3 regions of the Escherichia sp. HH091_1A genome follow, and region 3 is predicted to be linked to each of the others. Evidence: predicted binding sites of a transcription regulator. Region 3 holds the regulator's gene; each other region holds the start of a gene.

Region 1 (10,959 bases), 2.3 Mb from region 3:
GGCCAGATGGCACTCCAGTCAAACTGCATATGTTGTTCCTGTTACCGTGGTGTAAATAATCAAATTCAGGGTAATTAATGGCCCCGGAGCGGGTTTGCGCCCCTTACCCAACCCCCCTCCCCAGAGGGGAGAGGGGACTGCCAGTGCGCTTTACAGGCGTAGCGTTATTATTTTGGTTCAGTACCGAACCATTTTTTGTAGATTTCGTTGTAAGTTCCGTTCTCGCGCAGGGTTTTCAACGCGCCGTTGACTTTGTCACGCAGCTCATCGCTACCTTTCGGGAACGCGATACCGTATTGCTGTGCTTCCAGAGAGTCACCTACCGCTTTGAACTGACCGTTACCGGCAGTTTTGATGAAGTAAAGAATGTTTGGCGTATCGTGTAGAACGGCGTCTGCGCGGTTAGTGCCCAGTTCCATATAGGCGTTATCAATGTTCGGGAACTGACGCAGATCTTTAGTTTTGATGTTTGCTTTCGCGTAATCAACGGAGCCAGTGCCGCTCTTCACAGCAACCACTTTCCCGTCGAGATCTTTCACGCTTTTCACATCGTTATTGTTAGCTTTCACCATCACTAACAGGCCGCTTTTGTAGTAGCCGTCAGAGAAATCGATCGCTTTTTTACGCTCGTCGGTAATGGTGATGCCCGCCAGCGCCAGATCGACGTTTTTGGTTTGCAGTGCCGGAATGATCCCACTGAAATCCATCGGCTTCAGTTCGTAATCCAGCTTCAGCTCTTTAGCGATGGCAGCCCACAGATCAACGTCAAAGCCCACGTATTTATCGCCCTGTTTAAATTCAAACGGAACGAAGGCGGTATCCGTCGCGACAACTAATTTTTTATCCGCGGCATGAGAAGAAACCGCAAAAGCCAGGGTCAGTGCAGCCAGTGAAACTTTTAATACAGACTTCATAGCATTTCCTTTTTTCTATCCACGGGACGATCCCCTGCGTGACATTCACATATATGAAAAAATCGTGCCAGTTTTGCAACTCATTGATTTATCAAGATGCGGCAAAAACGTAATGCACGATTTATAGGGCAATACCCTGAAGATGCACCATTCTGGGGCACCAAACTGGTGCGCTAAAATTGTGCACTCAACACAGTGATTATTTAGCGTAAAACCTGATGAAAAAACAATCTTTATGTAACGATTGTGTGATGATGTGGATACAAAAAATTTACTTTGATGGTCGTGGACAGCGGATGGATGCACTAAATAAGTGCGTTGAGGCGGATTGCAAAACAAAACGGCCTCCTGTCAGGAAGCCGCTGTTATCGTTTACTAAATTTCTGCACCATCAGCGATGGATTTATTCGATGTTAGACTCGATAAACCACAGGAATTTATCCAGGTCGCGAGACGCGGCGGTCAGGATATCTGCGGTGTCGTCATCTTTCGCTTCGCCAATCGCTTTACGTACATCATTAGCGACAATCGCGTAACGGTCAGCCAGTTCTTTCAGGTGATCCTGAACGTTGTGGATGTCCAGCGGGTAGCTTTTCAGCGGGGTTTTGCTGTTGATAACTTGAGTGGTCCCCAGAGCTACACCGCCCAGCTGCACTGCACGTTCTGCCATGGTATCCAGATGATCGATCAGTGCTGTGCGGAAGCCATCCAGCATTTCATGTACGGCAATGAAGTTAGCGCCGCGCATGTTCCAGTGCGCTTGTTTGGTAATCAAAGAAAGATCAATAAACTGGATAACCTGGCGATTCAGCAACTCTACTGTTGCTTTTTTCTCGCTGTCAGAGACATCGTTGCGGGTATAAAGCAGATTGGTCGCTTTTGATTTAACTAATTTAGCGGTACTCATAATTTCATATCCTCTTGATGTTATGTCCCAGTAATTAACGAGACTAAGTATAGCACCGGCTATGTGTTCCGCTATTCTGGCTGTTCCTATCACACTAATAGTGGTAACAAGCGTGAAAAACAAAACTAATAAAAATTCAATGAGTTAGATATATTGATAAGAACAATTCTTATTTATTGGCTCGCCAGGAATTTTCGGAATAAATATGCTTTTGCATAATTCGATATATAAAGACGGTGTGGAGGAAAAGTAGCGAGAAATTCTGCATGGTTATGCATAACCATGCAGAAATGTAAATTTAATTAATGTCTAATTCTTTTATTTTGCTCTCTTTGCGTACTGTCAGCGTAGAACCCATTGAAGCGGCGATGATAGCGCCGAGCGCCAGCAGCTGTATGGGTGTCAATGTTTCTCCGAGGAAAATCATCCCGGAAACGGCAGCCAGCGCCGGTTCCATGCTCATCAGCGTACCAAATGTCCGCGTTGGCAAACGGGTGAGGGCAATCATTTCCAGCGAATAAGGCAGAGCGGTCGAGAGAATAGCGACAGCCAGACCCAATGGAATAACCGACCAGTGCCAGAGTGCTTCACCAGCCTGAAGCGCTCCAATTGGCACGAAAATTAACGCTGCAATCAACGAACCAATTGCCACCGTCGCAGGGCCATGTTCCGCTCCTGCGCGTTGCCCACTTAAAATGTAAATAGCCCAACAAGCCCCTGCTCCCAGTGCCAGCGCACAGCCGGTTAAATCGACATGGGAAACGTCTTGCCCCAGCGGTAGCAGGAACCATAGACCAAGAACCGCCAGCACAACCCAGACGAAATCTACCGGGCGACGAGAAGAGAACAGCGCCACCGCCAGTGGTCCGGTGAATTCCAGCGCCACCGCAATACCCAGCGGTACTGTCTGAATAGAAAGATAAAAAAGATAATTCATCCCACCCAGCGAAACGCCGTAAAACAACAGCGGTAACCGCTGCTCTTTGGCAAAGCGCAGTCGCCATGGCTTAAAGAACGCGATGAGGATCAGCGTTCCTAATGCCAGACGCAGCGCAGTGACACCCGGTGCGCCCACCAGAGGAAAAAGTGACTTAGCTAACGAGGCTCCACCCTGAATAGACGCCATGGCAACGAGCAATATGACTATTGGTAACCAGACCGGCATTTTACGTAATGAACCAGGCATCCTTTCTCCCACAAATATCTAAACCTAAGTAAAGCGTGGAGTGTACTGGATATACCCAATGCTGGTTGAGCATTTGTTGAAAAAATTTTCCCCCGTTTTGACTAAAATGCGCCAGGATTGATGGAATCATTAGTCTGGTGATTAGGAATAATCTGGATGAATGACAGGGAATACATGCGTAATACTTACGCAGTTCTCTGAAAAAGTGATTTAAATTTAGATGGATAGCGGTGTATGGAAACGTTCTGTTACATGAAATGGCCCGTTAGACATCATAAATCGCGAAGAGTTTCCCATTAATTTTTGATATATTTAAAACTTAGGACTTATTTGAATCACATTTGAGGTGGTTATGAAAAAAATTGCATGTCTTTCAGCACTGGCCGCAGTTCTGGCTTTCACCGCAGGTACTTCCGTAGCTGCGACTTCTACCGTAACTGGCGGTTACGCACAGAGCGACGCTCAGGGCCAAATGAACAAAATGGGCGGTTTCAACCTGAAATACCGCTATGAAGAAGACAACAGCCCGCTGGGTGTGATCGGTTCTTTCACTTACACCGAGAAAAGCCGTACTGCAAGCTCTGGTGACTACAACAAAAACCAGTACTACGGCATCACTGCTGGTCCGGCTTACCGCATTAACGACTGGGCAAGCATCTACGGTGTAGTGGGTGTGGGTTATGGTAAATTCCAGACCACTGAATACCCGACCTACAAACACGACACCAGCGACTACGGTTTCTCCTACGGTGCTGGTCTGCAGTTCAACCCGATGGAAAACGTTGCTCTGGACTTCTCTTACGAGCAGAGCCGTATTCGTAGCGTTGACGTAGGCACCTGGATTGCCGGTGTTGGTTACCGCTTCTAATCACTTCGGTGATATAAAAAATCCGCCTCTCGGGGCGGATTTTTTGTTTTAAGGTTTCGGGTCGAAAATATCGGTTCCGAGATGGTTGTAATCCACCTTCTGTAACTGGAAGTTGGTGATGTATATCGGCCCGGCTTTCTTCTCAGATATAAACGGGTATTTGATGTTAATTTCCTTCGCTTTAATTCCCGTCCACTGCGAGAAAAAGCCTAAAAAGTCATTGGCTGAACGGCGGGCTTTAATCACCCGATGCGCTTTATCGTCGCTCGAAATGACCATAAAAGGCACCTGGAAATTTTGCTGATACTTATCATCATGGGCAAGGTATTGCACGTCTTTGCCGCGTTCTTTAAAGGCCAGACCGTGGTCCGCAAAGTAAACCAGCGAGAAGCTGCTGCCGCTATTGCGTAACTGGTCGTACAGCTTACGCAACAAATCGTCCGTTTGTGTCATGGTATAGAGATAGCATGATGTTTCTTTCGATTGCACAAAGGTTGCGTATTTGCCTTGTGTCCGGTCGCAGGCCTGTGGATGTGAGCCCATCAGATGTAAAACAATCAGTTGCGGTTGCGAGTGTTCTTGCGCCAGCACCTGCGCGGTCATATCCAGTAACGCTTCGTCTTTAGTGTTTTTATCTGCTTCAAAATTACCGTCTTTCAGGAAGTACACTTCATCTGCACGTTTGGCGATGCTGGCGATGGCGGTATCGTATTCGCCGATTTGGCCCTGGTTGGAAAACCACCAGGTCTGGAAGCCCGCGCGATTTGCCAGGGTGACAAAGTTATCCTGAAACTGTGGTTTGCCATCGACTACGCGATTGAGCGTTAAGCCAAGCGATTTCTGCGTGGAGCCACTGGCGGCAATGTAGTCAGCAAATATCAAACCGTTAACACTGCTGGCAAACGGGGTATTGTCCCAGTGACCGCCAAAGGCACCGAGGGCATCGCGACGCGCACTTTCACCGATCACCACCACATAGGTCTGATACTTCGGCTTAACGGCAGTGACCGTCCAGGTATCTTTCATTCCGGAAAGTTTTGCCATCCGTTCTTGCTCTTCAATCACCTCGTTATTATTGACGATGACATCCTTAGCAAAACGAAATACCGGATAGCCAGTATCTTTCAGTTTAAATACGCCGCCCCAGGCCAGATTTTGCACGGGAGCAACAAAAAATGTCGCCACACTGAATACCAGACACAGACTGTCGAAGGTATTCCAGCGCGCTTTTTCGCTCTCTTTTTTCCGCCTGATTGCTATTACGCCGAGCGCAAAAATAAATAAGCCGACCAGGTAGCTGTACCACGGAAAAATCGTCAGGATTTCGGTCGACTCTTCCATATTGGTGGAATGCAATGCCAGCAAGGTATTGAAGTTAGGCGCGCCGTAGGCCTGAGCAAAAGGGAAATAACAAGCCGCCACCAGCGAACTGACACCGACCAGAACTTTTTGTACGCGAGGCAATGTTCGCCATAGCAAAAGCAAAATAGCCGTAAATGCGGCGGTGTATAGCAAACTGAAGGGGTAACCTAAGCCGAGGTTAATTAATAGCGACTGTAAAAAGTAGAACGCAGTCCACGGGCTAAATACCCGGCTACGGGTAACAAGCGATTCTTTGAGGGTTAAATTCATATGCCACTATCGTAACAAACGCCATGTGCTTACCCTGGCGTCAAGGGTCAATACCTGCAAGAGTGCGTGAAGAGGGGAAAAGGGTCCGCATCCGCGAGCCGCAATATACGCAGGGCTGCAAGAAGATAGAGCGAGCTGCCGTTCAGGTCAACTACTGACGAACAAATCTTTTGCGAAGGGGATTGCAAATCCGACAAAAAGTGGGGTTTTTCAGAGCAAAACGCGTTGTGCCTGCATAAAAGCAGGAGTGAAGCGGCGTACCGCGACGCCGCTATTTATCGGAAGGTTTATCTTGCTGCGGTTTGTTGTTGACCATATCGCACAACATAGAGAGCAGCATTAACCGTACTTTAAAGGGAGAATGACTAAACACGCGCATACACCTCTTGAACTCATTCATAAGACCTCCTGACTTGCTAATCCCGTCGATCCTTGAGGGATGATTGCATTACATACAGATATAGCACAGGCTATATTATATAGCTATTGCTAAAACGTTAATTTTTTGTACCTTCGCAACTCTGGTTTACAATGTGCGCACGAAATGAGAACGCTATGTATGCGTCACCATAATGAGGAAGCACAATGAGTCGTCGCGCAGGTACGCCAACAGCAAAAAAAGTGACGCAGTTAGTGAATGTGGAAGAGCACGTTGAAGGGTTCCGCCAGGTCAGAGAGGCACACCGGCGCGAGCTTATTGATGATTACGTTGAGCTGATTTCTGACTTGATCAGGGAAGTGGGGGAAGCTCGTCAGGTGGACATGGCTGCTCGTCTGGGCGTTTCGCAACCGACGGTGGCTAAAATGCTCAAACGACTGGCAACCATGGGGCTGATTGAAATGATCCCCTGGCGTGGCGTGTTTTTAACGGCAGAAGGAGAGAAGCTGGCGCAGGAAAGCCGCGAGCGACATCAGATAGTCGAAAATTTCTTGTTGGTGTTGGGCGTCAGCCCGGAAATCGCTCGTCGCGACGCGGAAGGCATGGAGCACCATGTCAGTGAAGAGACGCTGGATGCCTTTCGTTTGTTTACCCAGAAACACGGTGCCAAATGAGCCTGCCTTTTTTACGCACGCTACAAGGCGATCGCTTTTTTCAGTTATTAATTCTTGTTGGCATCGGATTAAGTTTTTTCGTTCCCTTTGCACCGAAATCCTGGCTTGCTGCTATCGACTGGCACACTATCATCACCCTCAGTGGCCTGATGCTGCTGACCAAAGGTGTGGAGTTAAGCGGTTATTTTGATGTGCTGGGGCGCAAAATGGTGCGCCGCTTTGCTACTGAGCGTCGGCTGGCAATGTTTATGGTGCTGGCGGCGGCGTTGCTTTCAACATTTCTGACCAACGATGTCGCGCTGTTTATTGTTGTTCCGCTGACAATCACACTAAAAAGACTGTGTGAGATCCCGATTAATCGACTGATTATTTTTGAGGCGCTGGCAGTCAATGCGGGTTCGCTACTGACGCCGATTGGCAACCCGCAAAATATTCTTATCTGGGGTCGTTCTGGTCTTTCGTTTGCCGGGTTTATTGCCCAAATGGCACCGCTGGCTGGCGCAATGATGCTGACACTCCTGCTACTGTGCTGGTGTTGTTTCCCTGGAAAGGCGCTGCAATATCATACGGGGGCGCAAACACCTGAGTGGAAACCGCGGCTGGTGTGGAGTTGTCTGGGGCTGTATATCGTCTTTCTGACGGCGCTGGAGTTAAAACAAGAGCTGTGGGGACTGGTGATTGTAGCGGCGGGCTTTGCGCTGCTGGCTCGTCGCGTGGTGATCAGCGTGGACTGGACTCTGCTGCTGGTATTTATGGCGATGTTTATCGACGTCCATTTGCTGACCCAACTGCCAGCTTTGCAGGGCGTGTTGAGCAATGTGAGCCATTTATCCGAACCCGGATTATGGTTAACGGCAATTGGTTTATCGCAGGTGATCAGTAACGTGCCGAGCACGATTTTGCTGCTCAATTATGTGCCACCGTCTTTATTACTGGCATGGGCGGTAAACGTGGGTGGCTTTGGTTTATTACCCGGATCGCTGGCAAATTTGATTGCGTTACGGATGGCAAACGATCGCCGTATCTGGTGGCGTTTCCATCTCTATTCAATACCGATGCTGTTGTGGGCGGCGCTGGTGGGATACGTTTTGTTAGTTATGTTCCCGGCCAGCTAGGTGCTGGCAAATAAAAAAGGCGGATTATGAGTCCGCCTTTTAATTTAAGTTTTGAAGATTAATTCAGACGAACCGGCATCCCGGAACGATTTTTGATCGCTTCATCCAGCACGACCTGATCCACATCAGGCTGACCAGTTACTGTCTGCACGCTCTTGGTCAGGGTAATTGGCACAATTTCCTGACCTTCAAACTGGGCTTCGGTGGTAGACAGCGGGTTATGGACTTCAATATAACGGCTGCCGTCAGGCTCGGTGGTCGCTTTTACCGGCTCATCAATAAACTGTACGCGAGTACCGACCGGCACTTTCTCGAACAGGAATTTGATGTCTTCGTTACGCAGACGCACACAACCATGACTTACACGCAGGCCGATACCGAAGTTGGCGTTGGTGCCATGGATAGCGTACAGGCGACCGATGTAGAGTGCATACAGCCCCATCGGGTTATCCGGACCTGCCGGAACGACAGCCGGAAGCGGTTCGCCCGCAGCGCGGTACTCTGCGTGCATTTTGGCGGTCGGCGTCCAGGTAGGGCCTGCTTTTTTACGCTCAACTTTGGTGGTCCAGTTGATAGGCGTGTCTTTGCCTAACTGACCAATGCCGATGGGCAGCACGATAACGGTGTTGCTGCCTTTCGGATAGTAATAGAGACGCATCTCTGCGCTGTTAATGACAATGCCTTCATGAACGGTATCCGGCAGGATCAGCTGCTGCGGAATGTTCAGTACAGTACCGCCTTTCGGCAGGAAGGTATCCACACCCGGGTTAGCTTCCATCATGTTGGAAAGACCCATCTGGTACTCGGCGGCAAAATACTCCAGCGGCTGAGTGTTACCTTCAGGAATGGTGATCACCTGATTCTGACCAACCAGGCGACTCCCGTCGGTTGGCAGAGGATAAGTTACCGCAGAGGCGGTACTGCAAAAGCCGACAACAGCGAAGGCCGCTGCGAATAATGTTTTCAATTTCATATTCATGTTAAGCGAGATTTTGTGCCTGGCAGGCCATTGGGTTGAGAATATTAGAGTATTGGAAGCGCATTATAAGTTCATTCCAGCTCACAGTGAAATCAGATGTGTACGAAATCACATTTTTTGCCTTTGGGAAGAGTGTAGACCTTAAGCGGGGGACGGGATCTTCTTTCAGACTTATGGCATAATACGCGGTTTGTCATATCTCTTTTCAGGATACGCCTGTGTTAGTTTCCAGTAACGTCACAATATAGTTTCAAAGTGAACAAGAATATTTATTATTTAGTTGATATAGTATTATGGCTGGCCCTTGGTAAGTTACGCTAACTTACATGATGATCTTTGTACCGTTTGTCTTCATCTATAACCTTCATATTGCACTTAGGGATGCGAGATTCGTAGTTGTAATGGTGTTGTTAAAGAAATGTGGTGTTGTAACTCTTTCTCTATTGCAAGAGATGATTGTTTTGGTTCTCTTATAACTCAATACAGCAGAAAAATCTTGATAAGGACAAGAATTGCGAATGATGTAATAATTATACCTCTATTATGGTGTTAGAGCTGAAATTATGTCACATTCTTTAAAGAATTAGATAGTTCGGATGTGGTGGAACAGTGATGTGATTGTCTGTATGGTACTGAACGGTGGTGGAGTTAACTTTTCAATAAAGTGATGTTTGATATTCAACGAGTATGCATCGAAAATACAGAGCAAAATGGATTTGAGAGGGCACTACTGCACTCAAGGGATCTACATAGTGTAGTGTATGGATGGTAGGAAAATAAGTATGGAATGAGGCCGATAGGCGATATAAAATTAAGTCATTGCGAGTGCATAATACATAACAAATTTTAGCTATATCATATAACTCCAGTTTCGGGGGATATCTGATTGTGCTAGGTATGAGTGGTCTGTTGTTAGTAAAATCAATGGGAATTGATTAATTCTTATTATCTAATATAAAGTTCATTAGTGGTAATGGAACATAATTTCCTATCAAAATAAATTATTGAAAGTTGTATTTTGTGATGATTTAAATAAAAATATATTGCTGCAATGAATAATGATAAGTAAAAAGCAGTATATACAATTACACTGTATGATTACTAAAATAGTTGCAATAACTATTGAATATTAATATGCATATATTTTATCGTGAGAACTTGAGCTTAATCATAACTAAGTGTATTATATTCATGGTTTCACAAAAGGAATTTGATATGACTTTTAATTCAAATAGTTATTTTGCAACGATTCAAAATCGATTAGATGTAGTGACAGCTATTCCTAACACCAGAACATTTCCTGAGTGTCTTCCTCAGCGAATTAATAATTATACTCCGATGATTGAGTTATTTCGGGAGCTAGTAATGACATCTCGAAGTAGCTATGATGTCTTATTTAAAATACGGAATCCAGGAGCTTTTTCTGCTGATGTTCGTATATCTTTATTAAAGATATTCAGGAGATGTGTATGTACTGTATTAGACACCGAGGCGACTAAAAAAATTACTAAAATCTCGACAAGTGCTTTATATGAAGCATATGGCAGTTTATTCAAAGATATATCTACATTACAGGCACAATTTTCTGGTATTACAAATGAACAAATAACTTCATTGGCATCCTTGTTAGGTGAATATGATGATCGAGGTCAGCAGGGATATGTTTTGACAGATTTATTTTTTGATTGGTTTGAAGAAAAACTAGGACAAGAATTCTCAATAACTGGTCCTAGAGGGGCTGGTCGTGATATAGAATTGAACACTATTTTTCCTCAATTTATTGGTTCTTGTCCTTGCGATTTTATTATCAGGGAGTCATATTCTAATCAGGTAAGAGCTATTGGTTTTGCTCGTTATGATAGCACGAGAGGGGGAGCACAATCCGATGATAGAACGGGAGGAAATAATGATAAAGTCAACAAAGTAATGCAGTTTAGTCTCCAGTCAGGGGAAAATTTTAAAATAATATTTCTCTCGGATGGTCCTGGACTGACTCATAATGATACTTGGTATGAAACATGTTATTTAGATGGCCAGTGGGATGGTAATGTCAGAGTAACAACTTTAAAAACAGCTGATATTAGAATCACTCATAACTGGTTACGGAGTTAGTAATAAGGACAGAATACTGTTGATATGAAGACAAATATTGTCTTCATATCTTTATTTAGATTGCTACAATATTACAATTTATTAAAGTATTTCATCAAATAATAATTCAATTTCATTAGTATGCTTGCAATAAACATCATTATCGACAATGAAATTGAACTCTCGATCAGATAATTTTAGTTGTCTGCTTTTC
Region 2 (10,959 bases), 2.5 Mb from region 3:
TCTGTTTGAGATCGAGCATTACCAGGTCGGTTACTTCCAGCAGTTCATCAATCACCGGATCGTAACGACGAACAAAACCGTTGGTATCCAGACAGGTATGAATGCCTTCTTTTTTGCAGGCGCGGAACCAGTCACGAACAAACTCAGCTTGCAGGATTGCTTCACCGCCGGATGCGGTAACGCCGCCGCCGGAAGCGTTCATAAAGTGGCGATAGGTCACCACTTCCTTCATCAAATCTTCAACGGTAACTTCTTTACCGCCATGCGTGTCCCAGGTGTCGCGGTTATGACAATACAGGCAGCGCATCAGGCAGCCCTGGAAAAAGGTGATAAAGCGAATACCCGGGCCGTCTACGGTTCCACAGGATTCAAAGGAGTGAATGCGACCAATAACTGACATTGCGGTGTTTCTCCAGATGTGGCCCATCTGAGGCCGTGTTGGTGCGCAGCTCGAAGGCTACGTCGAGTCTGTTTTGGCAGTCACCTTAAAGTATAGATAGCTGACAAAAAAGGCTCTCGTGCTAAAAAAGGCCCCACTTTCGTGGAGCCTTTATTGTACGCTTTTTACTGTACGATTTCAGTCAAAACTAATTACATAGATTGAGTGAAGGTACGAGTAATAACGTCCTGCTGCTGTTCTTTAGTCAGCGAGTTGAAACGTACTGCGTAGCCAGATACACGGATGGTCAGCTGCGGATATTTTTCCGGGTTTTCCATCGCGTCGAGCAGCATTTCACGGTTCATCACGTTAACGTTCAGGTGCTGACCACCTTCGATGGATGCTTCGTGGTGGAAGTAACCATCCATCAGACCAGCCAGGTTGGTCTTACGAACTTCGTCGTCTTTACCCAGTGCGTTCGGAACGATAGAGAAGGTGTAGGAGATACCATCTTTAGCGTAAGCAAACGGCAGTTTAGCAACGGAAGTCAGAGATGCTACAGCACCTTTCTGGTCACGACCGTGCATCGGGTTAGCACCCGGTCCGAACGGCGCGCCAGCACGACGACCGTCTGGGGTGTTACCAGTTTTCTTACCATACACAACGTTAGAAGTGATGGTCAGAACAGACTGAGTCGGGATTGCGTCACGGTAGGTGTGCAGTTTCTGAATTTTCTTCATGAAACGTTCTACCAGGTCAACAGCCAGGTCATCTACACGCGGATCGTTGTTACCAAACTGCGGGTATTCGCCTTCGATTTCGAAGTCGATAGCCAGACCGTCTTCGTCACGAATCGGTTTAACTTTCGCATATTTGATTGCAGACAGGGAGTCAGCAGCAACGGACAGACCAGCGATACCACACGCCATGGTGCGGATAACGTCACGGTCGTGCAGCGCCATCAGAGAGGCTTCGTAGCTGTACTTGTCGTGCATGTAGTGGATGATGTTCAGTGCAGTGATGTACTGTTTAGCCAGCCAGTCCATGAAGTGATCCATGCGCTCCATCACTTCATCGTAGTTCAGGAGATCGCCTTTGATCGGTTCAGACTTCGGACCAACCTGCATTTTCAGTTTTTCGTCAACGCCGCCGTTGATTGCGTACAGCATGGTTTTCGCCAGGTTTGCACGCGCACCGAAGAACTGCATTTGTTTACCAACGATCATCGGGCTTACGCAGCAAGCGATAGCGTAGTCATCGTTGTTGAAGTCCGGACGCATCAGGTCATCGTTCTCATACTGCAGAGAAGAGGTGTCAATGGACACTTTAGCGGCGAATTTCTTGAAGTTCAGCGGCAGTTTTTCAGACCACAGAATGGTCATGTTCGGTTCCGGAGACGGACCCATGGTGTACAGGGTGTTCAGGAAACGGAAGCTGTTTTTGGTAACCAGGGTACGACCGTCGAGGCCCATACCACCGATAGATTCGGTTGCCCAGATCGGGTCGCCAGAGAACAGTTCATCGTATTCCGGAGTACGCAGGAAGCGAACCATACGCAGTTTCATGACCAGGTGGTCAACCATTTCCTGCGCTTCTTGTTCGGTGATCTTGCCAGCTTTCAGGTCACGTTCGATGTACACATCCAGGAAGGTGGAGGTACGACCGAAGGACATTGCAGCACCGTTCTGAGACTTAACAGCAGCCAGGTAGCCGAAGTAAGTCCACTGGATAGCTTCCTGAGCGTTGGTAGCCGGACCAGAGATGTCGTAGCCGTATTTCGCAGCCATTTCTTTCATCTGACCCAGAGCGCGGTGCTGTTCAGCGATTTCTTCGCGCAGACGGATAGTCTGTTCCAGGTTTACGCCGTTTTCCAGATCAGCCTGCAGAGAGGTGAACTGAGCGTATTTGTCTTTCATCAGGTAGTCGATACCGTACAGCGCAACGCGACGGTAGTCACCGATGATACGACCACGGCCATAAGCATCTGGCAGACCGGTCAGAACACCGGATTTACGGCAACGCAGGATGTCCGGAGTGTAAACGTCGAACACGCCCTGGTTGTGAGTTTTACGGTATTCAGTGAAGATTTTTTTGATCATCGGGTCCAGTTCGCGGTTGTACGCTTTGCAGGAACCTTCGATCATTTTGATACCACCGAACGGGATAAGAGCACGTTTCAGCGGAGCTTCAGTCTGCAGACCAACAACTTTTTCCAACGCTTTGTTGATGTAGCCAGCGTCGTGAGAGGTGATGGTGGAAGCAACAGCGGTGTCAAAGTCAACTGGCGCGTGAGTGCGGTTTTCCAGTTTAACGCCTTCCATTACTTTGTCCCACAGGGTGGTGGTCGCTTCAGTAGCGCCAGCCAGGAAGGACTCGTCACCCTCGTACGGAGTGTAGTTTTTCTGAATGAAGTCACGGACGTTTACTTCATTCTGCCAGTCACCTTTGGTAAAACCTTCCCAGGCTGTGGCTAACTTTTCATTAAGCTCGGACATGTAACACCTACCTTCTTAAGTGGATTTTTTATTTACTGCGTACTTCGACAACCATTAATGGTGATCGTTTTCACGCAGGTAAATGACCCAGTATGTCAACCCAACCAACAAACCACCGCCGATAATATTACCGATCGTAACCGGAATCAGGTTATCAGTGATGAAGTTCATCACGGTCAGGTGAGAAAAATTTTCCGGTGCAGAACCGACAGCGGTCCAGAATTCCGGAGATGCGAAGTCGCGGATTACAATACCCATCGGGATCATAAACATGTTTGCGATACTGTGCTCAAAACCGCTGGCAACAAACATCGCGACCGGCAGCACCATAATGAACGCTTTATCCATCAGGCTGCGGCCAGAATAACTCATCCATACTGCCAGACATACCATCAGGTTTGCCAGGATACCAAGGCAGACGGCCTCAATAAAAGTATGGTGCACTTTGTGGTCGGCGGTTTGTAGGACGTTTAGTCCCCATTGACCATTCGCGGTCATATACTCGCCGGAAAGCCACATTAAAAGTACAAACAGCAGTGCGCCGACCAGGTTGCCAAAATAGACATTTAGCCAGTTTTTCGCCAACTGACCCCAGGTGATGCGCCCACTCGCCTTAGCAACAACAATCAACACTGTGGAAGTAAAGAGATCGGCTCCGCAGACAACACAAAGAATCAGCCCCAGAGAGAAGCAAATGCCGCCAACCAGTTTTGCCATGCCGAAGGGCATTGTTCCTGTGCCAGTGGTTGCTGTGATATAGAAGACGAATGCGATTGAGATGAAAACACCGGCGGTAATCGCAAGATAGAAAGTCTTAAGCGGATGTTTCGTTGCTTTATAGACACCTGCCTCTTCGGCCACTTTGGCCATTGCTGCAGGAAGTAAAAGATCAAAAGGGTTGTCAGCTTTCACACTAACTCTCTCTTTATTAAGTCGGCGACGAGATACTAACAAAGCATTATAGATGAGAAATTGATATAGATCATATCTCGCCTGGCTTATAGGCCCGTAACTCGCATGGTTTTTATGCAAATACGGAGTAAACATTTGATTATCCAAATAAAAATAAATTTTAAAAATTAACAAATGAGTTGAATTTTTTCCGCATCCTCCGCTAAAACAGTTAATTAAAAGGGAGCACCAGGCGAATAAAGTAACAATATCGATCGTATTTATTAAATACAAATTACCGATATTTAACTTTATAATTACAATTATTTTATTAATGCAAATATATGTAAAGCGGGGCATTAAAAAAACGCCCCGTAATATAACTCAGACGAATCATTAAGCCTACATTGCGTAGGCTATTTGATTTTATTTTGCCCAGAATGCTGCTTTGGCGCGCTGCAGCTTTTCGTAGGCCTTCAACAACGACTGATGTGCAGCAAACGCGTGCAGATCGCTATCTACGGGTTGCAAGCCATAAAACGCCGATTCACCGCTCATTGCCGCACTGGCGGCTTCTACGGCATCTGCGCCATACATACGAACGAAGGCATTCAGATATTGCAGTGGTTGGCGGTCTTCTTCCTGTGCCAGTAATAACAACGTTTGCAGACAGCGATAATAGTTGGCGCGTTCCGGATTAAATACTGATGAGTTAAACTCCATCGTCCATTCGGTCCAGACCAGAGCCTGTTCCAGATCGCCACCAGCCAGCGCCAGCATGGCTTTTAATTCTCCGATACGCAGGGTGTACCAACCGTTATCCGACCCGGTCGCCAGACCCAACAGCTCACGCACGCGGGTAAAGTCATCAAAACCTTCTTCATCCAGTTGCTCGATGAGGTTCAGGTAATCTTCTTTTTCCCACTCGCTGCCTGGGAGTGAAAGAATCGTTTCACGTAAATGGCTGCCCATGCTGTTATTCGCCAGCCACAGATCTTCTGCCGGATAAATATCGGACATGCCAGGCACGATAATGCGGCAAGCATAAACGCCCAGATGCTCGTAATCGGCAATATAAACTTCTTTATCTTCTTTGTTGAAGATAGCCATCAGCGTAGCAAACTCTTCTTCCGTGGTGCCTGAGAAGCTCCAGTCCACAAACGGATAATCAGCATCCTGCTTGAATAGGTCCCAGGAAATTAAACCGCTGGAATCGATAAAGTGCGTTTCGAGGTTAGTATGTTCAGCGACTTCTTCATCATCGAAGGTTGGCGGAGTAAACACATCCAAATCTTTCAGACCGCGGCCTTGCAGCAACTCGGTCACGGTACGTTCCAGTGCAACGCCAAAATCAGGATGTGCACCGAAGGATGCAAAGCAGGTACCGTTAGCTGGATTGAACAGTACCACGCAGATCACCGGATATTGACCGCCAAGCGAGGCATCATAAGCGAAGATCGGGAAACCTTCCGCTTCCAGTGTTTCGATCGCTTCAACCACCGCTGGATAACGCGCCAGCACGTCTGCCGGGATCTCTGGCAGGCTGATGCTTTCAGCAATAATCCGGTTTTTCACGTAGCGTTCGAAAACTTCGGACAACCCCTGGACGCGTGCTTCGTTTCGGGTATTGCCAGCGGACATACCGTTAGAAACGTACAGGTTACCAATGATATTCATCGGAATATAAACGATCTGATTGTCGGACTGGCGCGTAAACGGCAGACCGCAAATACCACGATCTTCGTTACCAGATTGTAGGTCAATCAGCATGCTGCCGGTCAGTTCATTCTCCGGATCGTAAAATGCGCGCAGACGGTCATCGAGCAGCCCTTCTGGTACATCGTCGTTTTCGGTCAGTGGGAACCATTTTTCGTTGGGATAATGCACGAATGGACCGTTGGCGATGGTTTCGCCCAGCCAGAAGTCAGCAAAAAAGTAGTTGGTAGACAGACGCTCGAAATATTCACCGAGTGCAGAAGCCAGCGCCGCTTTTTTGGTTGCGCCTTTACCGTTGGTAAAACACAGTGCGCACTCTTTGTCGCGAATATGTACAGACCAGACGTTAGGCACGGGATTCAGCCAGGAGGCCTCTTCAATCTGAAAACCGAGGTCTGAAAGTTTTTGCTGGAAGCGAGCGATGGAATCTTCCAGAGCGGCATCTTTGCCGGGGATAAATGTTTGCGTCATGAAAATCACTTTAGTCGTACGGAAAGCGCGCAATAATACGGGTTTTATCTCAAAGGCGCTATCACCGCCGCCATGCCGATGAACTGTTGACTATGCTTTTAGTGGATAAACCACGATAAGAGCATAAAAATGAAGGCGTTCGATCTCCACCGTATGGCATTTGATAAAGTGCCTTTTGATTTCCTTGGCGAAGTTGCACTACGTAGTCTTTATACCTTTGTACTGGTTTTTTTGTTCCTCAAAATGACCGGAAGACGCGGTGTGCGGCAGATGTCGCTTTTTGAAGTGTTAATCATTCTGACGCTGGGGTCAGCGGCGGGGGATGTGGCGTTTTATGATGATGTGCCGATGGTTCCGGTGCTTATCGTCTTTATTACTCTGGCGTTGTTATACCGTCTGGTAATGTGGTTGATGGCGCACAGTGAAAAACTGGAGGATCTTCTGGAAGGCAAGCCGGTTGTCATTATTGAGGATGGTGAGCTGGCCTGGTCGAAACTTAATAACTCCAACATGACGGAATTTGAGTTCTTTATGGAGCTGCGACTGCGTGGAGTGGAGCAGTTGGGGCAGGTACGTCTGGCGATTCTCGAAACCAACGGGCAAATCAGTGTCTATTTCTTTGAAGATGACAAGGTCAAACCGGGATTACTTATTTTACCCAGTGACTGTACTCAGCGTTACAAAGTGGTGCCTGAGTCGGCGGACTATGCTTGCATCCGTTGCAGTGAGATCATTCATATGAACGCAGGGGAAAAACAATTATGTCCGCGCTGTGCAAATCCAGAATGGACGAAGGCAAGTCGGGCTAAACGGGTGACCTGACAGCAAAAAAATCGGTTTTTGGACAATAATCCGAGAGATTCTATTGTGTGACGCGTGCCGCATTTTTGCCCTCGACTGTTTTACCCATTGCGATGCGCGCCACTGAATGATAAAACCGATAGCCACAGGAATAATGTATTACCCGCGGTCGCAATCGATTGTCCGTGGGTTAATGGCAACGCAACGTGGTGAGGGGAAATGGCTCAAATCTTCAATTTTAGTTCTGGTCCGGCAATGCTACCGGCAGAGGTGCTTAAACAGGCTCAACAGGAACTGCGCGACTGGAACGGTCTTGGTACGTCGGTGATGGAAGTGAGCCACCGTGGTAAAGAGTTCATTCAGGTTGCAGAGGAAGCCGAGAAGGATTTTCGCGATCTTCTTAATATCCCCTCCAACTATAAAGTATTGTTCTGCCACGGCGGTGGTCGCGGTCAGTTTGCTGCTGTTCCGCTGAATATTCTTGGTGATAAAACCACTGCAGATTATGTTGATGCCGGTTACTGGGCGGCAAGTGCCATTAAAGAAGCGAAAAAATACTGCAAGCCAAATGTCTTTGACGCCAAAGTGACTGTTGATGGTCTTCGTGCGGTTAAGCCAATGCGTGAATGGCAGCTCTCTGATAATGCCGCTTATATGCATTACTGCCCAAATGAGACCATCGATGGTATCGCCATCGACGAAACGCCAGACTTTGGTAAAGAAGTGGTGGTTGCAGCCGACTTCTCTTCAACAATTCTTTCCCGTCCAATTGACGTCAGTCGTTACGGTGTGATTTATGCTGGCGCACAGAAAAATATCGGCCCGGCGGGCCTGACAATCGTCATCGTTCGTGAAGACTTACTGGGTAAAGCGAATATCGCTTGTCCGTCGATTCTGGATTATTCCATCCTTAACGATAACGACTCAATGTTTAACACGCCGCCGACATTTGCCTGGTACCTGTCCGGTCTGGTATTCAAATGGCTGAAAGCGAACGGCGGCGTGGCTGCAATGGATAAAATCAATCAGCAAAAAGCAGAACTGCTGTATGGGGTGATTGATAACAGCGATTTCTACCGCAATGACGTGGCGAAAGCTAACCGTTCGCGGATGAACGTGCCGTTCCAGTTGGCGGACAGTGCGCTTGACAAATTGTTCCTTGAAGAGTCTTTTGCTGCGGGGCTGCATGCCCTGAAAGGGCATCGTGTGGTCGGCGGTATGCGTGCGTCAATTTATAACGCAATGCCTCTGGAAGGCGTTAAAGCGCTGACAGACTTCATGATTGAGTTCGAACGCCGTCACGGCTAATGCCGAAATTTTGCTTAATCCCCACAGCCAGCCTGTGGGGTTTTTATTTCTGTTGTAGAGAGTTGAGTTCATGGAATCCCTGACGTTACAACCCATCGCTCGTGTCGATGGCACCATTAATCTGCCCGGTTCCAAGAGCGTTTCTAACCGCGCTTTATTGCTGGCGGCATTAGCACACGGCAAAACAGTATTAACCAATCTGCTGGATAGCGATGACGTGCGCCATATGCTGAATGCATTAACAGCGTTAGGGGTAAGCTATACGCTTTCAGCCGATCGTACGCGTTGCGAAATCATCGGTAACGGCGGTCCATTACACGCAAAAAGTGCCCTGGAGTTGTTCCTCGGTAACGCCGGAACGGCAATGCGTCCGCTGGCGGCAGCTCTTTGTCTGGGTAGCAATGATATTGTGCTGACCGGTGAACCGCGTATGAAAGAACGCCCCATTGGTCATCTGGTGGATGCGCTGCGCCTGGGCGGGGCGAAGATCACTTACCTGGAACAAGAAAATTATCCACCATTGCGTTTACAGGGCGGCTTTACTGGCGGCAACGTTGACGTTGATGGCTCCGTTTCCAGCCAGTTCCTCACCGCACTGTTAATGACTGCGCCTCTTGCACCGGAAGATACGGTGATTCGTATTAAAGGCGATCTGGTCTCTAAACCTTATATCGACATCACACTCAATCTGATGAAGACGTTTGGTGTTGAAATTGAAAATCAGCACTATCAACAATTTGTCGTAAAAGGCGGGCAGTCTTATCAGTCTCCGGGTACTTATTTGGTCGAAGGCGATGCATCTTCGGCTTCTTACTTCCTGGCAGCAGCAGCAATCAAAGGCGGCACTGTAAAAGTGACCGGCATTGGACGCAACAGTATGCAGGGTGATATTCGCTTTGCTGATGTGCTGGAAAAAATGGGCGCGACCATTTGCTGGGGCGATGATTATATTTCCTGCACGCGTGGTGAACTGAACGCTATTGATATGGATATGAACCATATTCCCGATGCGGCGATGACCATTGCCACGGCGGCATTATTTGCAAAAGGCACTACCACGCTGCGCAATATCTATAACTGGCGTGTTAAAGAGACCGATCGCCTGTTTGCGATGGCAACAGAGCTACGTAAAGTCGGCGCGGAAGTAGAAGAGGGGCACGATTACATTCGTATCACTCCACCGGAAAAACTGAACTTTGCCGAGATCGCAACATACAATGATCACCGGATGGCGATGTGTTTCTCGCTGGTGGCGTTGTCAGATACACCAGTGACGATTCTTGATCCCAAATGCACGGCCAAAACATTTCCGGATTATTTCGAGCAGCTGGCGCGGATTAGCCAGGCAGCCTGAATGAACAACGTGCAATAAATAGCCAAATCTTTCTTTATCAATACGTCGGCACATTGCCGGCGTTTTTTTTCGGACCTTGTGAGTCATTTTGATTAATGGTAGCGTCGTTTGTCGATGTAAGTTATTGATACATAATATTTATATATGATTAATCAACGGATGATTCACATGAAGAATACTAAATTACTGCTGGCGATTGCGGCCTCTGCAGCTTTACTGACAGGGTGTCAGAATACCCACGGTATTGATACCAATATGGCTATCAGCTCAGGTTTAAATGCCTATAAAGCAGCAACGTTAAGCGATGCTGATGCAAAAGCGATTGCCAATCAGGGCTGTGCCGAAATGGACAGCGGCAATCAAGTCGCAAGTAAATCCAGCAAGTACGGTAAACGTCTGGCAAAAATCGCCAAAGCATTGGGTAACAATATTAATGGCACGCCGGTCAACTATAAGGTTTATATGACCAGCGACGTCAATGCATGGGCGATGGCGAACGGCTGTGTTCGTGTCTACAGTGGCCTGATGGACATGATGAACGACAACGAAATTGAAGGCGTTCTGGGTCATGAACTGGGCCACGTCGCGTTGGGTCACTCGCTGGCTGAAATGAAAGCTTCTTATGCGATCGTTGCCGCACGTGATGCGATTTCCGCTACCAGCGGTGTGGCTTCCCAGCTTTCTCGCTCACAATTAGGTGATATCGCAGAAGGCGCGATCAATGCTAAATACTCCCGCGATAAAGAGTCCGAAGCAGATGATTTCTCCTTTGATCTGTTGAAGAAACGTGGCATCAGCACCCAGGGGCTGGTTGGCAGCTTTGAAAAATTGGCCAGCCTGGATGGCGGCCGTACCCAGTCCATGTTTGACTCTCATCCACCATCAACAGAGCGTGCGCAACACATCCGTGATCGTATCGCCTCTGGTAAGTAAATCATTGTCATCTTTCGGGCTGGTCTTCTGCCAGCCCGCTATAATTGCGCAATAAATCCCCATCTGAATACAGACAAAACTGGTTTTTGCACACAACGTTAACGATTTGTGGCGTCGGCGCGTATAATGCGCGCGGTTATGTTAACGGTACGCCTGTTTTAAGGAGATAAAGATGACGGCAATTGCCCCGGTTATTACCATTGATGGCCCAAGCGGTGCAGGGAAAGGCACCTTGTGTAAGGCTATGGCGGAAGCGTTGCAATGGCATCTGCTGGACTCGGGTGCAATTTATCGCGTACTGGCACTGGCGGCATTACATCACCATGTTGATGTTGCAACGGAAGATGCGCTCGTGCCGCTGGCATCCCATCTGGATGTACGTTTTGTGTCGACCAATGGCAATCTGGAAGTGATCCTCGAAGGGGAAGATGTCAGCGGCGAAATTCGTACTCAGGAAGTGGCGAATGCTGCTTCACAAGTCGCGGCATTCCCACGCGTTCGTGAAGCATTATTGCGTCGCCAACGCGCGTTTCGCGAATTACCAGGCTTGATTGCCGATGGCCGCGATATGGGAACGGTGGTATTCCCTGATGCGCCAGTGAAAATTTTCC
Region 3 (10,959 bases):
GATCGTGCGCACCGTGAACGTGGCCATGAGCCAGCTCTTCTTCAGTCGCTTCGCGAATCGCCACAACTTCAACGTTGAATTTCAGGTTCTGACCGGCCAGCATGTGGTTACCATCAACCACGACGTAATCGTCTTCAACCGCAGTGATTTCAACCGGTACCGGACCCTGGTCGGTTTCAGCCAGGAAACGCATACCAACCTGCAGTTCATCAACGCCCATAAATACGTCTTTAGGAACGCGCTGCACCAGGTTTTCGTCGTATTGACCATAAGCGTCGTTCGCACCAACAGCGACATCAAATTTGTCGCCAACTTCATGACCTTCCAGTGCCGTTTCCAGGCCAGAGATCAGGGAACCGTGACCATGCAGGTAGTCCAGCGGCGCACTCACCGGAGACTCATCAACCAACACACCGTCTTCTGTACGTACCTGATAGGCCAGGCTGACCACCAGGTCTTTTGCTACTTTCATGATATCTCCTGAGCATGGGAAGAATAGTGGCGCAGATTGTAGCGGAATTCTGCAGCCGTGTACTCACTAGCTTAAAAAATCTCGGCGCATATCGCTAGTCCGGATGAAAAATCCCGATCACTTGCTCATCTTTGCGAACATGATCGCGGGCTTCTTTGTCGACTTCTCGCATCTGGTGTCCGCACTTAACGCATTCAACAATATCAATATTATTTTCGCGCCACATCGCCATTGAATCCTGCGCCTGACAGGCCGGACATTTTGCTCCCGCAATAAAACGTTTTCGGATTGCCATCGTTATCCTCTACTCAAATTCATCCCAGCCATCCAGCTGGCGTCGTTCTTGTTGCATTTCACGTTGGAAAATCTCTTCCAGTTCGCGTCGGGCTTCCCTGGCGCGAGAAATTTGTACGGTATCGGCATGCATTGGGATGAGCTCCCGCAACATCCGCATATCCAGGCGGCGAAAATGCAGTTGCGCCCGCTGCGCCTGATGTGGATGCATGCCAAGCGTGACCAGCGTCTTGCGCCCCAGCTCTAACGCACTGGAGAATGTTTCACGAGAAAACTGCGTCACCCCTGCCTGTAATAACTCATGCGCCTCCACACGTCCGCGCGCTCGCGCAAGAATATGCAAATGCGGGAAGTGTTGCTGGCAAATCTCCACCAGCTTCATGGTGTCTTCCGGTTCGTTACAGGTAATGACGATTGACTCTGCGGCCTCTGCACCCGCAGAACGTAAAAGATCTACCTGCGTGGCGTCGCCGTAATAAACTTTGTAGCCATATTTGCGCATCAGGTTAACAGCGCTGATATCCCGCTCCAGCACGGTAATGCGCATTTTATTTGCCATCAGCAAACGACCAATCACCTGACCAAAACGTCCGAAGCCCACGACTATGACCTGCGGTTTATCATCGTTGACCCACGGTTTTTCGTCTTCTTCTTCCGGTCCGTTAAACTGGCGGGATAGCCATTTATCCACCAGCTTCATCAGCAGCGGCGTGGTCATCATGGAAAGCGTCACCGTCACCAGCAATAGCGCCATCTGGTCGCCCTGGAATAAGCGTTGTGAAGAAGCGGTAGAAAAGAGGACAAAGGCAAACTCGCCGCCCTGACTCAACACGCCAGCAAACTGCATCCGCTCTGAGCTACGCACGCCATACAGCCGCGCCAGCAAATACAGCACGAGAATTTTCACCGCCACCAGCACAACCACGCTTATCACTACCCACAACAGATGGGTATAAAGCACTCCGAGGTTGAGCGACATGCCGACAGAGATAAAAAACAGTCCGAGCAGCAAGCCTTTGAACGGATCGATAGCCGTTTCCAGCTCATGGCGATATTCACTTTCCGCCAGCAGCACGCCCGCAATAAACGTACCGAGCGCCATCGACACCCCCAGCGCATCCATAAACAATGCGGAACCCAACACCAGCAGCAGTGTCGCGGCGGTGAACACTTCCCGCACACCAGAAGCGGCAATAAAACGGAATACCGGACGCAGTAAATAGCGCCCACCAATCAGCATGCCAACAAACGCCAGCACCTTCATGCCGATCTTCATCCAGTCAAAATGTTCATCTGCCGATCCCGCCAGCAGCGGTACTAACGCCAGTGCCGGGATCACCGCCAGATCCTGAAACAGCAGTACCGAGAAACCTAACTGGCCGGATTCGCTGCGATTCATCCCTTTCTCACGCATCAATTGCAACGCCATTGCAGTTGAAGACATCGCAAGGCCAATGCCACCGACCACCGCCGCCTGCCAGGCGAAATCCGTCAGCATCAATAATCCCGCCAGCAACGCCGCGCTTAACAGCACCTGTGCCGCGCCTACGCCAAAAATCGAACGCCGCAGTTGCCAAAGCTTGGAGGGATTCAACTCAAGGCCGATGATAAACATCAGGAACACCACGCCGAGTTCCGAAAAGTGGAGGATCTCATCGACGTCGCTAATAAACCCTAGCCCCCACGGGCCAATTGCAATCCCTGCCAGCAAATATCCCAACACAGCGCCAATACCCAGCCGCGATGCCAACGGCACCGCAGCCACCGCCGCGAAGAGAAACAGCACTCCTGCGAGTAAAAAATCGGAACCTTCCATCAGCAGCCTCCTGGAGACAGCGGATTTGCCAGCCAGTCACCGTAGGCTCTGGCGTGACTCGCCAGCTCCTGTGCGCTTTGCCGTCTCGCCCAGTAAATAATGATAGGGCTTAACCAATGCATCCGGCACATGCCCGCCGCCAGTTCAAAGGGGCGCAGAACATCGCTCATCGGATAGCGATTCAACGCGTCATAACGGTAAGCACTTTCCGGCTCACCGGTGGTAATCACGCTACGCCAGTACTTTCCCGCCAGTTGGTTTCCCCCCGGCCCGCTGGCAAAACCACGGCTTAATACCCGGTCCAGCCACTCTTTCAGTAGTGCCGGGCAGCTATAGGTATAAAGAGGATGCTGAAAGACAATCACCTCGTGCTCGCGCAGTAATGCCTGCTCACGGGGGATATCAATAAAAAAATCGGGATAGTGCGCGTAAAGGTCGTGCACGGTAACATTGCTGAGCTGCGTGGCCGGTTTAAGCAGTACCCGGTTTGCCACCGAGTCCTGAGATTCCGGATGGGCATACAGCAGCAAAACTTTCGCTGGCTGAGACATCATCCCCCTCCCGGTATGGTTTTTGTGTATAGTCGCTGTTTTGGGCTACCATTGCGCCCGGTGCGGCAGCTCGCCCATACATTACATTATCATAATGATAAGTTAACATAGTCTGAACATACGGCGCCTTATGATTGTTTTCTCCTCGTTACAAATTCGTCGCGGCGTGCGCGTCCTGCTGGATAATGCCACCGCCACCATCAACCCCGGGCAGAAAGTCGGCCTGGTGGGTAAAAACGGCTGTGGTAAATCTACCCTGCTGGCATTGCTGAAAAATGAAATCAGCGCCGACGGCGGCAGCTACACCTTTCCAGGAAGCTGGCAACTGGCGTGGGTGAATCAGGAAACACCAGCGCTACCGCAAGCGGCGCTGGAATATGTCATTGACGGCGACCGTGAATATCGTCAACTGGAAGCGCAGCTACACGACGCCAACGAACGTAACGACGGGCACGCCATTGCGACCATTCATGGCAAGCTGGATGCTATTGACGCATGGAGTATTCGCTCCCGCGCCGCCAGCCTGCTGCACGGCCTCGGTTTCAGCAATGAACAACTGGAGCGCCCGGTAAGTGATTTCTCCGGTGGCTGGCGTATGCGTCTCAACCTCGCCCAGGCACTGATTTGCCGTTCAGACTTGCTGCTGCTCGACGAACCAACTAACCACCTCGATCTCGATGCTGTTATCTGGCTGGAAAAATGGCTGAAGAGCTATCAGGGCACGCTGATCCTGATCTCCCATGACCGCGACTTCCTCGATCCGATTGTTGATAAAATTATTCATATCGAACAGCAAAACATGTTCGAGTACACCGGCAACTACAGCTCGTTTGAAGTGCAGCGTGCTACCCGTCTGGCACAGCAACAGGCGATGTATGAAAGCCAGCAAGAGCGCGTGGCACATCTGCAAAGTTATATCGACCGTTTCCGTGCCAAAGCCACCAAAGCGAAGCAGGCCCAGAGCCGTATTAAGATGCTCGAGCGTATGGAGTTGATTGCCCCAGCGCACGTCGACAACCCGTTCCGCTTTAGCTTCCGCGCGCCGGAAAGCCTGCCTAATCCGTTGTTGAAAATGGAAAAGGTCAGCGCAGGTTATGGCGATCGCATTATTCTCGACTCGATTAAACTGAATCTGGTGCCGGGTTCGCGCATTGGTCTGTTAGGCCGCAATGGCGCGGGTAAATCGACATTAATCAAACTGTTAGCCGGAGAGCTTGCGCCAGTCAGCGGTGAAATTGGCCTGGCGAAAGGGATCAAACTCGGTTACTTCGCCCAGCATCAACTGGAATATCTACGCGCCGACGAATCGCCTATTCAACATCTGGCACGTTTAGCACCGCAGGAACTAGAACAAAAACTGCGTGATTACCTCGGCGGCTTTGGTTTCCAGGGCGATAAAGTGACGGAAGAAACGCGCCGTTTCTCCGGTGGGGAAAAAGCCCGCCTGGTGCTGGCATTAATCGTCTGGCAGCGTCCGAATCTACTGCTGCTCGACGAACCGACTAACCACCTTGACCTCGACATGCGCCAGGCACTGACTGAAGCGTTGATCGAGTTTGAAGGCGCATTGGTTGTCGTTTCGCACGACCGCCATTTGTTGCGTTCCACCACTGACGATCTCTATCTGGTTCACGATCGTAAAGTCGAACCGTTCGACGGCGATCTGGAAGATTATCAACAGTGGTTGAGCGACGTTCAAAAGCAGGAAAACCAGGCCGACGACGCGCCAAAAGAGAACGCGAACAGCGCCCAGGCACGTAAAGACCAGAAGCGTCGGGAAGCGGAGCTGCGTGCGCAAACCCAGCCACTGCGTAAAGAAATCGCCCGTCTGGAAAAAGAGATGGAGAAGCTGAACGCGCAACTGGCGCAGGCGGAAGAGAAACTCGGCGACAGCGAACTGTACGATCAAAGCCGTAAAGCGGAGTTGACCGCCTGCCTGCAACAGCAAGCCAGCGCCAAATCCGGGCTGGAAGAGTGCGAAATGGCGTGGCTGGAAGCCCAGGAGCAGCTTGAGCAGATGCTGCTGGAAGGCCAAAGCAACTGATGGCGCAGATAACGACGACCGATGCCAATGAATTCAGCAGCAGTGCTGAATTCACCCCTATGCGCGGCTTTAGCAATTGTCATCTGCAAACCATGCTGCCGCGTCTGTTTCGTCGCAAGGTGAAATTCACCCCGCACTGGCAGCGACTGGAGTTGCCCGACGGCGATTTTGTCGATCTCGCATGGAGTGAAGACCCTGCCCAGGCGAACCATAAACCGCGTTTAGTGGTGTTTCACGGGCTGGAGGGCAGCCTCAATAGCCCTTACGCCCACGGTCTGGTCGAGGCGGCGCAAAAACGCGGCTGGCTGGGCGTGGTGATGCATTTTCGCGGATGCAGCGGTGAACCAAACCGTATGCACCGCATTTACCATTCGGGCGAAACCGAAGACGCCAGCTGGTTTTTACGCTGGCTGCAGCGCGAATTTGGACATGCGCCAACGGCTGCCGTCGGCTATTCGCTCGGCGGTAATATGCTCGCCTGTTTGCTGGCAAAAGAAGGTAATAACCTCCCGATTGATGCAGCGGTAATTGTCTCCGCGCCATTTATGCTAGAAGCCTGTAGTTATCATATGGAAAAGGGCTTTTCCCGCGTTTATCAGCGTTACTTGCTGAACCTGTTAAAAGCCAATGCTGCGCGCAAACTGGCAGCCTATCCCGGTACGCTGCCGATTAATCTCGCACAGTTAAAATCGGTACGTCGCATCCGTGAATTTGACGATCTGATCACCGCCAGAATTCATGGCTACGCTGACGCTATCGACTATTATCGTCAGTGTAGCGCCATGCCGATGCTGAACCAGATCGCCAAACCGACGCTGATTATTCACGCCAAAGACGATCCGTTTATGGATCATCAGGTGATCCCGAAACCGGAAAATCTCCCCCCGCAGGTGGAGTATCAACTGACTGAACATGGTGGTCATGTTGGCTTTCTTGGCGGTACATTATTTCATCCGCAAATGTGGCTGGAGTCACGCATTCCTGACTGGTTAACAACGTATCTGGAGGCGAAATCATGTTGATTCCGTGGCAAGAACTCTCCCCCGAAACGCTGGAAAATTTAATTGAAAGTTTTGTGTTACGCGAAGGCACCGATTATGGTGAACATGAGCGTACACTTGAACAGAAAGTCGCCGACGTCAAACGCCAGCTACAGTGCGGAGAAGCGGTGCTGGTATGGTCGGAGCTGCACGAAACGGTCAATATCATGCCGCGCAGTCAGTTTCGTGAATAACCTGCAGCCGTCGGCGGACGAGATAATAATGATAGCTAAGTCATGGAGTTACTATGTCTGCCAAACATCCGGTCATTGCGGTAACAGGATCCAGCGGCGCGGGGACCACCACCACCAGTCTCGCGTTTCGTAAAATATTCGCGCAGTTAAATCTGCATGCAGCTGAGGTGGAAGGCGACAGTTTTCACCGTTACACGCGCCCGGAAATGGACATGGCGATCCGCAAGGCGCGTGATGCCGGGCGGCATATCAGCTACTTTGGCCCCGAAGCGAACGACTTCGGCCTGCTGGAACAAACCTTCATTGAATACGGTCAGAGCGGCAAAGGAAAATCACGCAAATATCTGCATACGTACGACGAAGCCGTACCGTGGAATCAGGTGCCGGGAACATTCACCCCATGGCAACCTTTACCGGAACCCACTGATGTACTGTTTTATGAAGGGCTACACGGTGGCGTCGTCACGCCACATCATAACGTTGCGCAGCATGTGGATTTACTGGTCGGCGTAGTGCCTATCGTTAACCTTGAGTGGATTCAAAAACTGATCCGCGACACCAGCGAGCGCGGGCACTCACGAGAAGCGGTGATGGACTCAGTAGTACGTTCAATGGAAGACTATATCAACTACATCACGCCGCAGTTTTCCCGCACCCATCTTAACTTCCAGCGCGTTCCCACTGTCGACACCTCAAACCCGTTCGCAGCAAAGGGCATTCCATCACTGGATGAAAGCTTTGTGGTGATCCATTTTCGTAATCTGGAAGGGATCGATTTCCCCTGGCTGCTGGCGATGTTGCAGGGCTCATTCATTTCCCACATCAATACATTAGTGGTGCCGGGCGGTAAAATGGGTCTGGCAATGGAGTTAATTATGCTGCCACTGGTGCAACGATTGATGGAAGGAAAGAAAATCGAGTAACTCTGCTAATATGCCGGATAAACAATTATCCGGCATCGTACTCCTGACATCAAATCACGCGGCAACCACTTCATACGAGTGAGTAATATTCACCGCTTTTTCCAGCATCAACGCCACTGAACAATATTTCTCAGCAGAGAGATCAACCGCACGCGCAACCGCTGCGTCTTTCAGGTCGCGACCGGTGACGATAAAATGCAGATTAATGTGCGTAAACAGGCGTGGTGCCTCTTCGCGGCGTTCAGAGGTCAATTTTACTTCACAATCGACCACATCCTGACGCCCTTTTTGCAGGATCGAAACCACATCGATGGCACTGCAACCACCCGCCGCCATCAACACCATTTCCATCGGACTTGGCGCTTTATCGCCTGAGTTGCCGTCCATTAAAATCTGGTGACCAGAGGCAGACTCGCCCAGAAAAGTTAACCCTTCGACCCACTTCACTCGCGCTTGCATTTTTGCTACTCCACTGCGTCAATTTTCCTGACAGAGTACGCGTACTAACCAAATCGCGCAACGGAAGGCGACCTGGGTCATGCTGAAGCGAGACACCAGGAGACACAAAGCGAAAGCTATGCTAAAACAGTCAGGATGCTACAGTAATACATTGATGTACTGCATGTATGCAAAGGACGTCACATTACCGTGCAGTACAGTTGATAGCCCCTTCCCAGGTAGCGGGAAGCACAATTTCGGCAATCCAGAGACAGCGGCGTTTTCTGGCTCTGGAGAAAGCTTATAACAGAGGATAACCGCGCATGGTGCTTGGCAAACCGCAAACAGACCCGACTCTCGAATGGTTCTTGTCTCATTGCCACATTCATAAGTACCCATCCAAGAGCACGCTTATTCACCAGGGTGAAAAAGCGGAAACGCTGTACTACATCGTTAAAGGCTCTGTGGCAGTGCTGATCAAAGATGAAGAGGGTAAAGAAATGATCCTCTCCTATCTGAATCAGGGTGATTTTATTGGCGAACTGGGCCTGTTTGAAGAAGGCCAGGAACGTAGCGCATGGGTACGTGCGAAAACCGCCTGTGAAGTGGCTGAAATTTCATACAAAAAATTTCGCCAATTGATTCAGGTAAACCCGGACATTCTGATGCGTCTTTCTGCACAGATGGCGCGTCGTTTGCAAGTCACTTCAGAGAAAGTGGGCAACCTGGCGTTCCTCGACGTGACGGGCCGCATTGCACAGACTCTGCTGAACCTGGCAAAACAACCGGATGCTATGACTCACCCGGACGGTATGCAAATCAAAATTACCCGTCAGGAAATTGGTCAGATTGTCGGCTGTTCTCGTGAAACCGTGGGACGCATTCTGAAGATGCTGGAAGATCAGAACCTGATCTCCGCACACGGTAAAACCATCGTCGTTTACGGCACTCGTTAATCCCGTCGGAGTGGCGCGTTACTGAGTAGCGCGCCATTTTGTTTCCCCCGATGTGGCGCAGACTGATTTATCACCCCGATATCAACTATGCACTACGACAAACGCTAGTGCTATGTTTGCCCGTGGCCGTTGGGTTAATGCTTGGCGAATTACGATTCGGTCTGCTCTTCTCCCTCGTTCCAGCCTGTTGCAATATTGCGGGCCTTGATACGCCTCATAAACGTTTTTTCAAACGCTTAATCATTGGTGCGTCACTGTTTGCCACCTGTAGCTTGCTGACACAGCTACTACTGGCAAAAGATGTTCCCCTGCCCTTTTTGCTGACCGGATTAACGCTGGTGCTTGGTGTCACTGCTGAGCTGGGGCCATTGCACGCAAAATTGCTTCCCGCATCGCTGCTCGCCGCCATTTTTACCCTCAGTCTGGCGGGATACATGCCAGTCTGGGAACCGTTGCTGATCTATGCGCTGGGCACGTTGTGGTACGGACTGTTTAACTGGTTTTGGTTCTGGCTCTGGCGCGAACAACCGCTACGCGAGTCACTAAGCTTGCTGTACCGTGAACTGGCGGATTATTGCGAAGCTAAATACAGCCTACTCACCCAGCACACCGATCCTGAAAAAGCATTGCCGCCGCTGCTGGTGCGCCAGCAAAAAGCGGTCGATTTAATTACTCAGTGCTATCAGCAAATGCATATGCTTTCCGCGCAAAATAATACTGACTACAAGCGGATGCTGCGTATTTTCCAAGAGGCGCTGGATTTACAGGAACATATTTCGGTCAGCTTGCATCAGCCGGAAGAGGTGCAAAAGCTGGTCGAGCGTAGCCATGCAGAAGAAGTTATCCGCTGGAATGCGCAAACTGTCGCCACTCGCCTGCGCGTGCTGGCTGATGACATTCTTTACCATCGCCTGCCGACGCGCTTTACGATGGAAAAACAAATTGGCGCACTGGAAAAAATCGCCCGCCAGCATCCGGATAATCCGGTTGGGCAATTCTGCTATTGGCACTTCAGCCGCATCGCCCGCGTGCTGCGCACCCAAAAACCGCTCTATGCCCGTGATTTACTGGCCGATAAACAGCGGCGAATGCCGTTACTGCCGGCGCTAAAAAGTTATCTGTCACTGAAATCTCCAGCGCTACGCAATGCTGGACGACTGAGTGTGATGTTAAGCGTTGCCAGCCTGATGGGCACCGCACTGCATCTGCCGAAGTCGTACTGGATCCTGATGACGGTATTGCTGGTAACGCAAAATGGCTACGGCGCAACCCGTCTGAGGATTGTGAACCGTTCTGTGGGAACCGTGGTCGGGTTAATCATTGCGGGCGTTGCCCTGCACTTTAAAATTCCCGAAGGTTACACCCTGACCTTGATGCTGATTACCACCCTCGCCAGCTACCTGATATTGCGCAAAAACTACGGCTGGGCGACGGTCGGTTTTACCATTACTGCGGTGTATACCCTGCAACTATTGTGGTTGAACGGCGAGCAATACATCCTTCCGCGTCTTATCGATACCATTATTGGTTGTTTAATTGCTTTCGGCGGTACTGTCTGGCTGTGGCCGCAGTGGCAGAGCGGGTTATTGCGTAAAAACGCCCATGATGCTTTAGAAGCCTATCAGGAAGCGATTCGTTTGATTCTGAGCGAGGATCCGCAACCAACGCCACTGGCCTGGCAGCGAATGCGGGTGAATCAGGCGCATAACACTCTGTATAACTCATTGAATCAGGCGATGCAGGAACCGGCATTCAACAGCCATTATCTGGCAGATATGAAACTGTGGGTAACGCATAGCCAGTTTATTGTTGAACATATTAATGCCATGACCACGCTGGCACGGGAACACCGGGCATTGCCACCTGAACTGGCACAAGAGTATTTACAGTCTTGTGAAATCGCCATTCAGCGTTGTCAGCAGCGACTGGAGTATGACGAACCAGGTAGTTCTGGCGATGCCAATATCATGGATGCGCCGGAGATGCAGCCGCACGAAGGTGCGGCAGGTACGCTGGAGCAGCATTTACAACGGGTTATTGGTCATCTGAACACCATGCACACCATTTCGTCGATGGCATGGCGGCAGCGACCGCATCATGGGATTTGGCTGAGTCGCAAGTTGCGGGATTCGAAGGCGTAATACAGGCTAAACCATCGGATAAGGCGTTCACGCCGCATCCGATATCTTTTGCCTGATGCGACGCTGACGCGTCTTATTTACGCCCCAATC

The links. Region 3 encodes CRP, which controls carbon source genes, mostly activating them, when cyclic AMP is high. Its sites were predicted from a motif close to ATGTGANNNNNNTCACAT; they were not measured.
Region 1: the regulator CRP is predicted to act here: its motif matches at 8,751-8,768, upstream of ldtB (L,D-transpeptidase).
Region 2: the regulator CRP is predicted to act here: its motif matches at 6,820-6,837, upstream of serC (3-phosphoserine/phosphohydroxythreonine transaminase).

What each region holds. Positions count from the first base shown of each region.
Region 1 is NZ_AP025747.1:1,003,788-1,014,746, forward strand. It holds gene glnP (glutamine ABC transporter permease GlnP) at 1-29, opposite strand, end outside; gene glnH (glutamine ABC transporter substrate-binding protein GlnH) at 168-914, opposite strand; gene dps (DNA starvation/stationary phase protection protein Dps) at 1,318-1,821, opposite strand; gene rhtA (threonine/homoserine exporter RhtA) at 2,120-3,007, opposite strand; gene QUF14_RS04805 (protein YliM) at 3,242-3,307, shown strand; gene ompX (outer membrane protein OmpX) at 3,360-3,875, shown strand; gene opgE (phosphoethanolamine transferase) at 3,924-5,507, opposite strand; gene mntS (manganase accumulation protein MntS) at 5,779-5,907, opposite strand; gene mntR (manganese-binding transcriptional regulator MntR) at 6,093-6,560, shown strand; gene QUF14_RS04830 (anion transporter) at 6,557-7,675, shown strand; gene ldtB (L,D-transpeptidase) at 7,734-8,654, opposite strand; gene QUF14_RS04840 (hypothetical protein) at 9,870-10,766, shown strand; gene QUF14_RS04845 (DNA methyltransferase) at 10,848-10,959, opposite strand, start outside.
Region 2 is NZ_AP025747.1:1,120,457-1,131,415, forward strand. It holds gene pflA (pyruvate formate lyase 1-activating protein) at 1-400, opposite strand, end outside; gene pflB (formate C-acetyltransferase) at 592-2,874, opposite strand; gene focA (formate transporter FocA) at 2,929-3,786, opposite strand; gene ycaO (30S ribosomal protein S12 methylthiotransferase accessory factor YcaO) at 4,192-5,952, opposite strand; gene QUF14_RS05335 (DUF421 domain-containing protein) at 6,082-6,774, shown strand; gene serC (3-phosphoserine/phosphohydroxythreonine transaminase) at 6,973-8,061, shown strand; gene aroA (3-phosphoshikimate 1-carboxyvinyltransferase) at 8,132-9,415, shown strand; gene ycaL (metallopeptidase YcaL) at 9,584-10,348, shown strand; gene cmk ((d)CMP kinase) at 10,521-10,959, shown strand, end outside.
Region 3 is NZ_AP025747.1:4,111,239-4,122,197, forward strand. It holds gene slyD (peptidylprolyl isomerase) at 1-472, opposite strand, end outside; gene QUF14_RS20720 (YheV family putative zinc ribbon protein) at 567-767, opposite strand; gene kefB (glutathione-regulated potassium-efflux system protein KefB) at 777-2,582, opposite strand; gene kefG (glutathione-regulated potassium-efflux system ancillary protein KefG) at 2,582-3,133, opposite strand; gene QUF14_RS20735 (ABC transporter ATP-binding protein) at 3,264-5,177, shown strand; gene QUF14_RS20740 (hydrolase) at 5,177-6,199, shown strand; gene QUF14_RS20745 (YheU family protein) at 6,193-6,411, shown strand; gene QUF14_RS20750 (phosphoribulokinase) at 6,465-7,334, shown strand; gene QUF14_RS20755 (OsmC family protein) at 7,389-7,793, opposite strand; gene crp (cAMP-activated global transcriptional regulator CRP) at 8,096-8,728, shown strand; gene QUF14_RS20765 (YccS/YhfK family putative transporter) at 8,779-10,869, shown strand; gene argD (bifunctional acetylornithine/succinyldiaminopimelate transaminase) at 10,947-10,959, opposite strand, start outside.